Regions from separate parts of the Halomonas huangheensis genome, predicted to be linked through region 1. Evidence: predicted binding sites of a transcription regulator. Region 1 holds the regulator's gene; the other holds the start of a gene.
What was found. Region 1 encodes LexA, which represses DNA repair genes until DNA is damaged. Its sites were predicted from a motif close to TACTGTNTANNTANACAGTA; they were not measured.
Positions count from the first base shown of each region.

Region 2: a site for LexA is predicted at 3,522-3,541, ahead of AR456_RS07890 (DNA topoisomerase III). Genes of this name have one in related genera too.

Region 1 covers NZ_CP013106.1:2,624,893-2,630,937, reverse strand. Annotated here, with positions in the region: gene AR456_RS11520 (integration host factor subunit beta) at 1-35, opposite strand, end outside; gene AR456_RS11515 (FAD assembly factor SdhE) at 406-633, shown strand; gene AR456_RS11510 (hypothetical protein) at 881-1,129, shown strand; gene dinB (DNA polymerase IV) at 1,165-2,214, opposite strand; gene lexA (transcriptional repressor LexA) at 2,361-3,026, opposite strand; gene AR456_RS11495 (TetR/AcrR family transcriptional regulator) at 3,389-4,090, shown strand; gene AR456_RS11490 (L,D-transpeptidase) at 4,090-4,608, shown strand; gene AR456_RS11485 (type II secretion system F family protein) at 4,849-6,045, opposite strand, start outside.
Region 2 covers NZ_CP013106.1:1,751,080-1,757,124, forward strand. Annotated here, with positions in the region: gene AR456_RS07880 (hypothetical protein) at 1-389, opposite strand, end outside; gene AR456_RS07885 (ketopantoate reductase family protein) at 533-1,510, opposite strand; gene AR456_RS07890 (DNA topoisomerase III) at 1,510-3,498, opposite strand; gene AR456_RS07900 (SEC-C metal-binding domain-containing protein) at 4,029-5,873, shown strand; gene AR456_RS07905 (AmpG family muropeptide MFS transporter) at 5,870-6,045, opposite strand, start outside.

The sequences.
Region 1 (6,045 bases):
GTCATCGGTCTTCTCCGTGAGTCCCACCTGGGGATGAGCGAAGGTGTCGCTTCCTGCCTCCACAACCCTGGGTTTAGCAACCGGCTTTGCAACCGTATGTTGTTACCGCCCGGAAGGACGGCTTGCAGTCTTCACATGGTTCAGGCTTGCCGCATCTCTTCTAGATAGCATACTTTTCAACTGTTGATAAAACAACGCACTACAATCACTTGCTGGATCAGGGCAGCTGGATTGCTGTTTAGGCAAAATCGCAGCGGCCTCGACAACGGGAAACTTACATTCTGAGGTATAATGTCGCCACATCACCCTAAGGCCAACGAGAGGTTTCCCTTGGAGCAATCATCACCAGCGGCCTCAGCCGCCGAGGCTGAACGCAAGCGCCTGTACTGGCACTCACGCCGGGGCATGTGGGAGTTGGACCTGCTGCTGCTGCCGTTTCTTGAGCATCGTTACGATGAGCTGGGCGACGAGGACAAGGCGTCCTACCGAGAGTTGATCACCGAGGAAGACCAGGATCTGTTCATCTGGTTGATGCGACGAGAGTGGCCGGAAGATGCCAGGCGTCGCAGAATCGTTCAAATGATTGTGGAATATGCCGAGAGTAGCGGTCACGGTCACAATCGCGGCCTCTGAGACTCAGCATCTTGTTCAGGGCGCTCTGGCGGCAGGAGTCTGTTTGCTTGCGGGTTGGCTGACACCTTCTCCGGTTGGGGCGCTCCTGACGGCCTGCGTAGCGGCAGTGCTGATCCAGGCTTGGCGACTGGGCCCTGTAGGACAGTTACGTTGTCTGGTGGATGACGCTGCGTTGGCTTTCCCTGGTTCGGCTGCCTCGGACCCCGTTTCCTCAAAGCCGGGCTCCTCGATCCCGGGGAGTGCGAGTATGTCTTCGGGCCGGATCGGGCTCGAGGCGCAGTTATCGGCGGTACCCGGGCGGTGGGAGTGGCGGAGCCCGGGGCGGGAGCATTGGCAGCCGATCAAGTTGCAGTGTGTGGCGCTCGGTCCCCGGTTGATTGCCTTGCGCTGGAGTGGTTCGACGATCTGGCTCTGGCCGGACGCCATGGCGGATGACGAGCGCCACGCGCTGCGTCGTCATCTATCCGGGTATCCGTTGTATCCAGGTGTCCGCTGAGCTCTTGCCTTGATGAGTTTCTGCCTTGGTGAGCTTCAGGAAAACGGGAGAGACAGCTGTAGTCGGGCTTCTTCCGGCACTAGCCTCACTCCGACACCCAGCAGACGTACAGGACGTCGGGCGCGCTGCCAGGCCTGTTCCAGTAGATGGTCGAAGTTTTCCAGTTCGGGTGCCAGCCCGCGTGCTTCCAGGTTGGTGGTGGTGAAGTCGTCGAAGCGAATCTTGACGAATAAGCACAGCAGCGGCGGGTTGCCGTTGCGCGAAACGCGTTCGCTCAGCTTCTCGCAGAGTGGTGTCAGGGCTCCCTTGACGCTTGGCAGGTCAGGCAGATCACGTTCGAAAGTGGTTTCTACACTGATCGATTTACGCTCGCGTTCGATGTTGATCGGGCGCTCATCGATACCGCGCGACATCTCATACAGGCGGCGACCGAATTTGCCGAATTCATCAAGCAGTTTCTCGATCGGCAGCGCTCGCAGGTCCTCGCAGGTGTGAATGTTCATGGCTTCCATGCGAGCACTGGTCGCGGGGCCGACGCCATGCAACTTCTTGACCGGCAGAGTGCGCACGAAAGCATCGACCTGGTCCGGGCGAATCACCGTCAGCCCATCCGGCTTTTCCCAGTCACTGGCAATCTTGGCCAGAAAGCGTGCCGGAGCCGCACCTACTGATACCGTTATACCCGTGCGCTTGAGGCACTCGGCCTTGAGCCATTGCGCCATCCAGGTGGCGCTGCCCTGGAAAGCCTCGACATCCGTCACATCCAGATAGGCTTCATCCAGTGACAGCGGCTCAACCAATGGCGTTAACTCATGAAAGATCGCCTGAATCCGTGCCGATACTTCACGATACTTGTCGAAATTCGGCGGGACGAGGGTTAGCTCCGGGCACAGACGTAGTGCCCGAGCGGTAGGCATCGCCGAGTGAATACCGAACTTGCGTGCCGGATAGTTGCAAGTCGTGATGACTCCACGCCGTTCAGCGGACCCGCCCACCGCTAGAGGAATATCTCGCAACGCTGGATTGTCGCGCATCTCCACCGCGGCATAGAAGCAGTCACAGTCGGCGTGAAGGATCTTGCGAATAGGCATGGATATCTCTATTCAGCTACGAGCTACGAGCAGCTCGGGCTGTAAGCTGTAAGCCTCAAGCTGTAAGTAAATCCCTGTTCGGGAGAGCCATGGCCTGTGAACTGTGGGGCATCACTGTACAGCTCGTAGCTCGCGGCTCGTTACCCCAGTGACTGTCCGCTGCCGCCGCGTATCACTCCTACTCCAATGCCTTCAATCGACAGGCTGTCCTGGCGCAGGTCGAGTTGAATCGGGGCGAAGTCTTCGTTTTCGGCTTCGAGGGTTACCCGATAGCCATCGCGCTGGAAGCGCTTGACGGTGACTTCTTCCTCGAGGCGTGCCACCACAATCTGGCCGTTGCGAATTCGCTCGGTGCGATGCACGGCCAGCAGGTCACCTTCGAGGATGCCGATATCCTTCATCGACAGGCCGCGAACGCGCAGCAGATAGTCGGCGCGCGGGGTGAAGTATTCCGGAGGTAGGGGGCAGTAGCGGTCGATATGCTCGGCAGCAAGAATCGGACTACCAGCTGCTACTTCACCGATTATCGGCAACCCCTGGGGAGAGCTGGCTTCAGGCTGCGAATCTGAACTGTTGGCAGGATCGCTCTCCTGGGCTGGCAGACGGATACCACGCGAGGTGCCGCGAATTACTCGGATGGCGCCTTTGCGCTCGAGGGCGCGTAGATGCTCTTCTGCTGCGTTGGGAGAACGGAAGCCAAGCGCACGCGAGATTTCGGCGCGGGTTGGCGGATAACCGAGCTCGTTCATGGTCTTGACGATAAAGTCATAGACGTTCTGTTGGCGAGGAGTCAGGGGACGTGTCATTCGGCCTCCCTCAGGCGGCGAGGTTGTGAAGATGAAACTGTGGCCTTCAACGCCACAGGCCCGGTGATCATGGGACTTTATCTGCCAGGCATCTGGCCATGGTCAGACACGTTACTTGGTTAAGTATACAGTATGGACGCCTATCCAGTAAAAATGTTCCTTGCGGGTAATTCCATGGCCTGTTTCAAACATCATCTTCACCACACTGATTGTGGCATCGCGCTTGCTCGCATACACTTTTGGAAGAATTCAAACAATTGTTTCCAACCGGGAAGCGGCAGTGGGTGAATTCAGTATCGGCAACCGGCGCTCTCCCCGCGCCATTTCACCTTCAGCTTTTCCTCTGAAAACGGAGCCTGATTATGGGCCAGCCTGACACCATGACCCGTATCCTCGACACCGCCGAGGTGCTTTTTGCTGAACGTGGCTTCGCTGAAACCTCTCTGCGCAACATCACCGGCAAGGCCAAGGTCAACCTGGCTGCGGTCAACTACCACTTCGGTTCAAAGAAGTCGTTGATCCAGGCAGTATTTGCCCGTTATCTGGAGCCGTTTTCCGAGCGCTTCCACGCAGCGATCGATGCGCTGGAGGCGGATTATGGCGAGAAGGTCATTCCCCTTGAGGTGTTGCTGGAAACCATGGCGCGCACTGTGCTGGAGGTTCCTGCCGAGAAGCACAGTCTCAAGGTATTCATGCGCCTGCTGGGGCTGGCCTATAGTCAGGCGCAGGGGCACTTGCGCCGTTATATTCAGGATGAATTCGGTACCGTCTTTACACGTTTTGTAGCCCTCGTGCGCGAGGCGACCCCAGAGCTGCCGGACGCCGAGCGTTTCTGGCGTCTGCACTTTGTACTGGGGACCGTCATATTTACCTTCTCTGGCCTGGATGCGCTGCGTGATATCGCCGAAAAGGACTATGGTGAGCATGTCTCGGTCAGGGATCTGGTGCGGCGTATGAGTCCGGTTGTCGTTGCGGCCATGAATGCGCCGCTGCCGGAAGGTGGTCTGGAGCAGGCAGAATCCACTAGCGCCTTGGTCAGTGAAGGGAAAGGAGCGGTGAACTGATGCATACACCGGCGCTTGATGCACTGCCGCCAACAGAAGGGAGCTGGGTGGAGGTCAACACCGACACTCAGCGCCTGACGTTCTGGCGCGGCGAGCAACAGGATTGGCATTGTTCAGTGTCTACCGGGGAAGCGGGCACCGGTCAGCGTGAAGGTAGCGGTCAGACACCTCTAGGCTGGCATGTGATACGCGCCTCGATTGGCGCAGACCAGCCTCGCGGCACGGTTTTTCGAGGACGGCGGTCCACCGGAGAGGTCTATGATCAGGCGCTTGGCACCACCCACCCGGAGCGGGATTGGATCCTGACACGGATTCTCTGGTTATCCGGCTTGGAGCCGGGGTTCAATCGAGGTGGTCAGGTCGACTCCCAGCGTCGCTATATCTATTTCCATGGCACCCCGTCAGACCGCCCAATGGGCATCGCAGCCTCCCATGGTTGCATCCGCATGCGTGACGACGACCTGCTGCGACTGTTCGCTGACGCCCCCCCAGGCACCCCAGTCTGGCTGCATGACTGAGCACCAGACCGACCGTAAGCACTGAGTCTAGAGCTGCGAGTTGTACAGCGCTGCTTCGCGGTTAAAAGGCAAGACCTCGGTGTTTGCTTTTTCGAGGGCACACCAACGATTCTTCTTGTCTCTTGTCTCTTGTCTCTTGTCTCTTGTCTCTTGTCTCTTGTCTCTTGTCTCTTGTCTCTTACCTCTTACCTCTTACCTCTTGTCTCTTACCTCTTACCTCTTACCCCTTATAACTCCTACCTACATCACATTCCCCAGTTCGAGAATGGGTAGGTACATCGACAGTATCAACCCGCCCACCAGCACTCCCAGCACCACGATGATCAGTGGTTCGAGAAGTGTCGTCAGCGTATCGGCACGTCGTTCAACGTCTTCCTCATAGTATTCCGCCAGGCGTGTCAGCATGGTATTCAGCGTGCCCGACTCCTCGCCGATCCGAACCAGCTGAATGGCCAACGTCGGGAATTGCCGGCTGTTGTGCATCGCAAAGTACAGCTGCTGCCCGCTGGCGATATCCTCTCTGATGGCGTTGATGGCCTGGCGATAGATATGGCTGTCGGTGGCGCCGCTGGCGGTGGTTAGCCCGTCCACCAACGGAACGTCGGCGGCATGGGTGGCGGATAGCGTACGGCAGAAGCGAGCCACGGCAGCGCGCTCCAACACCATGCCAATCGCCGGAAGCCGCCTCATCATGCGCTCGGTGGCTAATCGCAGTGTGGGGGAGCGATACAGTCCCGCCCGCAGAAGAAAGCCACATGACACCGCCAGCAGGCTCGCCGTGAGCCACCACTCTCGTGCCAACGCCGAAAGCGACAATGTCATTCTCGTCAGTGGTGGTAATTCGGCGCCGAAGCTGGCGAACATCTGTTCGAATTGTGGCACGACCCTGGTCAGTAGAATGGCGGTGATCAACAGGCCCACCAGTACCACGCAGGCGGGATACCACAGAGCCTTGCGCACTCGTCCTGCAAGCGACTCTCGACGTTCCAGGTGCTCGGCCAGTCGTTTCAGCAGTTGGTCAAGACGACCGGACTGTTCGCCGGCCTCCACCATGCTGCAATACAGGGCATCGAAGTGCCGAGGGAAGTGGTGCAGGGCCCGCGATAAACTGGCGCCGTCGGAAACCTGTTGGCGTAGATTCAGCACCAGCGACCGCATGGCGGGATTGTTGAGGCTTGTTGCCAGTACCCCCAGCGCCTGAGGCAGTGGAATGCTGGCCTGTAACAGTTCGGCCAGCTGGCGGGAGAAATGCATGATGTCACGTGGCTGAATGCGCCCACGGCGAGAGCGCCAGCGACGCCCCTGGCGCAGGCCTTTTACCGCAATGCCCTGATCGCGCAGTTGTTGCTGTATCTCGCTGCGCTGGTGAGCAACGATCTCACCGGAGAGCCGCCGGCCATCCTTGCTGCGTCCGGTCCAGTGCCAGTGATAGAGCTC
Region 2 (6,045 bases), 870 kb from region 1:
CCCGCCGTGAGACGAAATCCAGAGGTGTGCCCATCCGGGGTATGTACCTCATCTCCCTGCAGTAGCACACCATTATCAAGGCGCACGATTTCCTGAGAGAGAGTGGAGAAGGAGGGGGCGGGGTGTTCGGTAGAGGGCTTGAAGCCCGAGCTGTTGGGTTGCGCGCTTTCGGTTTCCAGCGCGGGGCCCTCGGCGGGAGCCTCTGTCTCCGTTTCTGTGGCTGCCAGAACTCTCCCGGCCAGGCTGGCCAGCAGCAGGGCGGCAACGACAATCCTTTTCACGATGAGTGATGACGACAACATACTGACATCCTGTGGGTCCATGCCCTTGTCGTGCTGGCTGCATCGCAGCGGCTCGACATCACATCCCTTGCGGTGCCTGAGTGGCATTGCATGACCAATGAAATACGAACACCCTCGCAATGTCACATCTTGGCCACCGGCGCATGGCCGTTGTCCGAATGACAGGATTATTGCGAGGAGCGTTCGCACACCTCATGTCAAATTAGCATTAGCTGACCAGGTCTGCCAGATCAGCCCTGGTTGTTTCGTACTTCCAACTCCTGCCAGCGGCTGTCCAGTTGCGGTGTTGCTATGCCTGCTGTCTGTGCGGCTTCACGCAGTGGGCCGAGAATGGCGTCGTACTCGGTAGGTCGGTTGGCTTCGAGATCCTGCAGCATCGAGGCGCGATTGGCCGCTGTGCGTTCAATCACCTGCCAGACCAGATCATGCCAGGGGTACAGCGAGGTACTGGGAGGCGCTGGAACCTTCAAGGCTTGCATCAGAGTGCTGAGCTCATCGAGGGTTGCCTCGACCAGAGAGGAGTAAGGAGTGTCACGCAGTTGCCCATTGGTGATGCGAAAGCGTGCGACCAGAGGGTTGATGACGGCATTGACCACCAGCTTGTGCCACAGGCGAACTTCGATGTCATCAACCGCAGTGGCTGCGAGGCCAGCGTGGCTCAATTGCTCGGCGAGCTGCACGGCCACTTCACGATAGTGGCCGTTCAAATGGCCAATCACGGTATGACCGCGTCCGGCATGAACAACGTGACTATCGTCAACAACATAGGCGCCTTCGGTAGTCGAGGCACAGAGTACCGGGCCCATCCAGCGGTTGGAGATAGGGTGCTGAACGCGAAATCCGTTCTGCCACAGCACCAGAGGTATATCCACTGGCAGGTGTGGTGCGAGCGTTTCAAAAGCGTTCATGGTCGCCCAGGATTTGGTGGTCAGGTGTACGACCATGTCCGGGCGAATCGGGGCATGGCTCGGTTCCATCAGAGTGGTGATGCGCAGTGGTATCCGCTTTCCATCCGGAGTCTCCAGACATTGCTGCTCAGGCAGAGTGCGGCGGCCCAACAGACTCACCGCGGCACTATCCTGCACCGTTCTCTGTAGAGACAGTGCCAGCAGACGACCAATGGCACCGGGGCCGACGACCATATGTGCAGGTGCCGGTAGATCTGGAGACTCCAGACGTTCAGCCGTTGGGGTTCTGGAAGCATTCATCAGGAGTCCTTCGGAGAGCGACGCTGGCGTCGAGCAGGGGCGCTGCTGGAGCGAGACTTGCGCTGGCTGGAGCTGGACTTTGAACGGCCGCTCTTGCCAGTGCGTTGCGTGGTCGTCGAGCGACGCCGCTTGCGCGGGGCGGCAGCATCGGGAATGCCCTGATGGCGGCGAGCCTCGCCCAGGGCTTGTGCCAGCCGCTGAGTGTCGGCGGCCGCCACCAGTTGATGCAGGTCGGTAACGAGGGCATCGAGGAACGGCGCCGGGTCGCCCTGGTTGGCGATGTCTTCCAGACGTTGCTCCCAGACAGCGGTGCGCTCAGGGCGGCCTACGGCCGGAGGCACGGAGTGGATCAACGCTACTCCCAACTGCGTGGCACGCAGGGCCTTGCCCTCACGTACCAGGTAGCAGCGATCGATCAGGGTCTCGATGATGTTGGCTCGAGTGGCCTCGGTGCCGAGTCCGTCGGTGTCGCGCAGAGTGCGACGTACCTCGCTGTTCTCGACATAGCGGGCGATATTCATCATCGCCTTGATCAGACTGGCATCGGTGAAGTGTTCTGGTGGACGCGTCTGCTTGTCCTCGACTTCGGTATCCAGAACCCGGCAGCTTTCTCCCTGGCGCAGGCTGGGCAGCGGCGGTGTTTCCTCACGGGTAGTAAATAGCGGCTTCCAGCCAGCAGCGATGATTTCCTGGCCAGAGGCGCGGAAACGCTCGTCGAGGATATGGAACTCTGCCTTGACCTCACATGTTTCCAGCGGTGGGTAGAACTGGGCCAGTACGTTACGTGTGATCAGTCGATAGACGTCAGCTTCCTGTTTTGACAGACGCGCTGGGTCAAAGGGCTTTCCGGTCGGTGAAAGAGCATGGTGAGCCCCGACTTTGCTGTCATCCCAGGCCCTGGATCGCAGGCTCATATCGGCGTTGTTCAGCCAACTGCTAAGGACTGTGTCCCTGGCGCAGGCGCTGGCCAGCAGGGCCGGCATCCCGCCAAGGTGCTCTCGAGGCAGGTAACGGCAGTCGGAGCGTGGATAGGTAATCAGTTGATGACGTTCATAGAGTCGTTGACAGATATCCAGCACGGCCTTGGCCGATAGGCCGTGGCGGCGCGCTGCATCGACCTGGAGTGCCGATAGTGAGTAAGGCAGAGGTGGCGGTTGGCGACGCTGACGACGGTCCAGCTCCGCGAGTCGTCCCTCGGCGCCTTTCAGGCGGGCCGCCAGCTCGTCCGCTGGGGGGCGTTCCAGTAGACGGCCACGGTCATCGAGACGATGATGCTCGCCGGGTACCCACCAGGCTTTCAATTGCCCGGCGGACACCGCGAGCTGTGCCCACAGGACGTAAAACGGGTAGGGCGTGAAGTCGCGGATCTCCTCGTCACGCTTGACCACCAGGCCCAGTACCGGGGTCTGCACTCGCCCGATGGAAAGCACGCCATCATGGCCGGCCTGGCGACCAATCAGGGTCCATGCGCGGGTCAGATTGATACCGTACAGCCAGTCGGCACGGGAACGAGCTTCTGCCGCCCGATAGAGCGGCAGGTAACGGGCATTGTCCTCGATGCGTGCCAGTGCTCGCGTCACCGCTGGTCGGTTGAGGTCACTGATCAGCAGGCGCGAAATCGGGCCTTTCCAGCCAAGATACTCGATCACTTCCTGGACCAGCAGTTGGCCTTCGCGATCCGGATCTCCGGCGTGTACCACGCTGGAAGCACGCTTGAGCAGACCGCGCAGCACGCTGAGTTGCCCACGCGCCTTGGGGCGTGGCACCAGCTTCCATCGTTGCGGCACAATGGGGAGATGGTCTCGTCGCCAGGTCTTGAAGGAGGCATCGTAGGCATCCGGAGGGGCCTGCTCTAGAAGATGGCCGACACACCAGCTGACGATAGTATCTCCGGCTTCGAGGTAGCCCTCACGACGTTGTGCAGATGCAGGCAATGCCTCGGCGATGGCGCGAGCCAGGCTGGGTTTTTCCGCAATGATCAAACGCATGGAAACGAGATATCCATAAAGAGATATGTATATTCTTCCAGTATGTTGCAAGCGATGCCAGATTTACCATTACACTTGCTGTGTACAAGTATCATATCGGTTTTTATGGCACCCTTTGTGAGCTCTGGTCGGCAGCTTGTTGAGCTCTGGTCAAAAGCTTGTTGAGTTCTGGTCGGAAGCTTGTGTAGTGCATGGTCTTGCGGTTTGTAGGCGATGGAGATTTTTCCGTGCTGCCATTTTCTCCAGGTGGCGACCAGACTGGACCGAGCTCGAAAGGAATGGGCTGGTGTCACTGAATAATGCCACGGATGGAATTATTCAGAGGATCCCTGGTGCTTTCCGAGTTATCAGCGCTCTGCTGCTGATATCATGGGCATCGATGAATCACGACGGGAACCTGGAAGGCTCCGGGTTGGTTAAGTTAGATACAAGTATGCAGGAACTGCTGCATGTCAGGCATCGTAGGGCGGAACTGCCCATGATGGCCTGGTGCTGGTAGACTGTGTCGCTTTTTGAGTTTGGAGAAGGCAATGCTGGCAGTATGGGTGGATCAACTGCTGGGCTTTGCCTCGGGCGCCCTCGCAGCCATTCGACAGGACGAACGTTATCCGACCTTGATGCGTTGGGCGAGGGAGCAAGGCCCGGGGCGAGTAGGTGGAGACAAGGCGTTGGCGCAAGCGCTGGCGCCGGAACTGTGGTCGCAGACGCCACTGGAGCGCCTCGGATTTGCCTGCGAGATGCTCGCGCGTCCGGGGCGTAATGAGCCCTGCTGGTGCGATTCGGGCCGCAAGATGAAGCAGTGCTGTGGCGCTGTCAGTCTACCGGGGCATCTGCCGCCACACCTGATGTGGATGCTGTCGCTGCGCGAATGGAAGGGCAACACCCTCAAGGCAGCGCTGGCCAGTGGTAGAGCACCGGCTCAGGCGCTACTGGAAGCGGGTCTGATCGCTGCGGAATCAGGGCAACGTGGTCGCGCTCAGCAGATACTCGAGTCGTTGTTCGACAATGCTGACTGGGACCGACTACCTGAACAGGCGGAACCAGCCTTCGAAATTCTTCTCGACCTGTTCCAGGAGCGTGGCTTCTACCGCAAGCGCGAGGCATTACTCGACGAAGTGCTTGATCGTGGGCCGATGTTCCTGCGTGGTGTAGCGCTGGAACGTCTGTGCCTGATGCATCTGGACAATGACGACCTGGACAGTGCGCGCTCAGCCTTTGTGCGTGCCCAGCAGGCGCTTCCGGATTCGCCGACGCTGGCGTATATCGAGGCCATGCTGTTGCTGCATGAGGGGCATGAGGAGGAGGCCGTCGAGCGTTCCCGCTTCTGGCTGCGTCGTTTGACTCGCAGTGGTGAGCTCGACGCCGATCAGTTGCAGTTTCTTGCCGATCTTGCCGACAATCCCGGTGCCACACTGGCGGATCAATTGCTGAGTGCCGAGGAGGACCTTGGCGAGCCGTTGGTAGGGCTTCAGACCCTGCTGGCGGAGTTGACGCCACCACCTCCGCTGCATGTTGAGCAGAAGGACGGAGAGCTGGTTTATCACTCCTCTGCGCGTGAGGACACCTTCTACGCAGCCTTCCATGAGGGCTTCCAGGTGGAGGTCGACCCTGACGCCGCCATGGGCTTTCTCGGCGACCCCTGGGTCAATGCCGGTCAGTGGCTGCCGGTTCTGTGCTCCAGCCCGGAGCAACTGGACTCACCGGCCGTACTGCAGTCCCTGGCGCTGGCGCTGACCAGTCGCTTCGGTAGCTTGCCGTGGATGGCGCCGAGTCTTTTCGAACCGCTGGCTGAGCGTCTGGAACGCTGGTTGATCCAGATCCGTCAGGCCGGTGAAGGACCTTTCTCCTGGGATCGTGGTGACAATGCTCAGCTACTGCGTGCCGGCCTGGCATTGGTAGTGGGAATGGAGCGTGGCTCCCGTCAACACTCACGTGAGCTGGCTGAACTGCTGCTGTCGCTGGACAATGGCGATAGCCTGGGGCTGCGTGAGCTGGTACTGGATCAGCTGTTGCGCGAAGGTCGCAATGATGAAGCGCTGGAAATCAGTCGAGAGGCGCTGGCCAGTACCGCGGAAGATGAGCCGGTGGCCCTGTTGGGTATGTACATGGGGCAGGTGCTGGCGTTGTATCGCCTTGGTGAACTGGACGAAGCTGCCAGTGCGCTGGAGCGTGCGAGACGCCACAACGGCCATGCTGTCATGTTGCTGTGTGCCGATAATCCCAGGCCAGCCAATGTGGCATCCAATATCACTGGCGCCGAAGTTGAGCCCGGTACCAGAGCCGAGGCCTGGCAGTACCGCACCCTGATGCGGGATCAGTGGCGCAGCACGCCAGGTGCGCTCGATTGGCTCAATAGTGTCGTGTCTCGCAGTTAACCTTGTTGCGTCTGCTCGGTGGTGCCTTCCTCAGTGGTGGGCACCAACTGATGACGCCAGATGTTCCATGCCATCAGGATCGCCGGAATGCCCATTATCGAGGCAATCACGAAGAAGCTGGTGTAGCCGAAGTCAGTGACCACCAGACCGCCGAAACCAGACAGGAATTTGC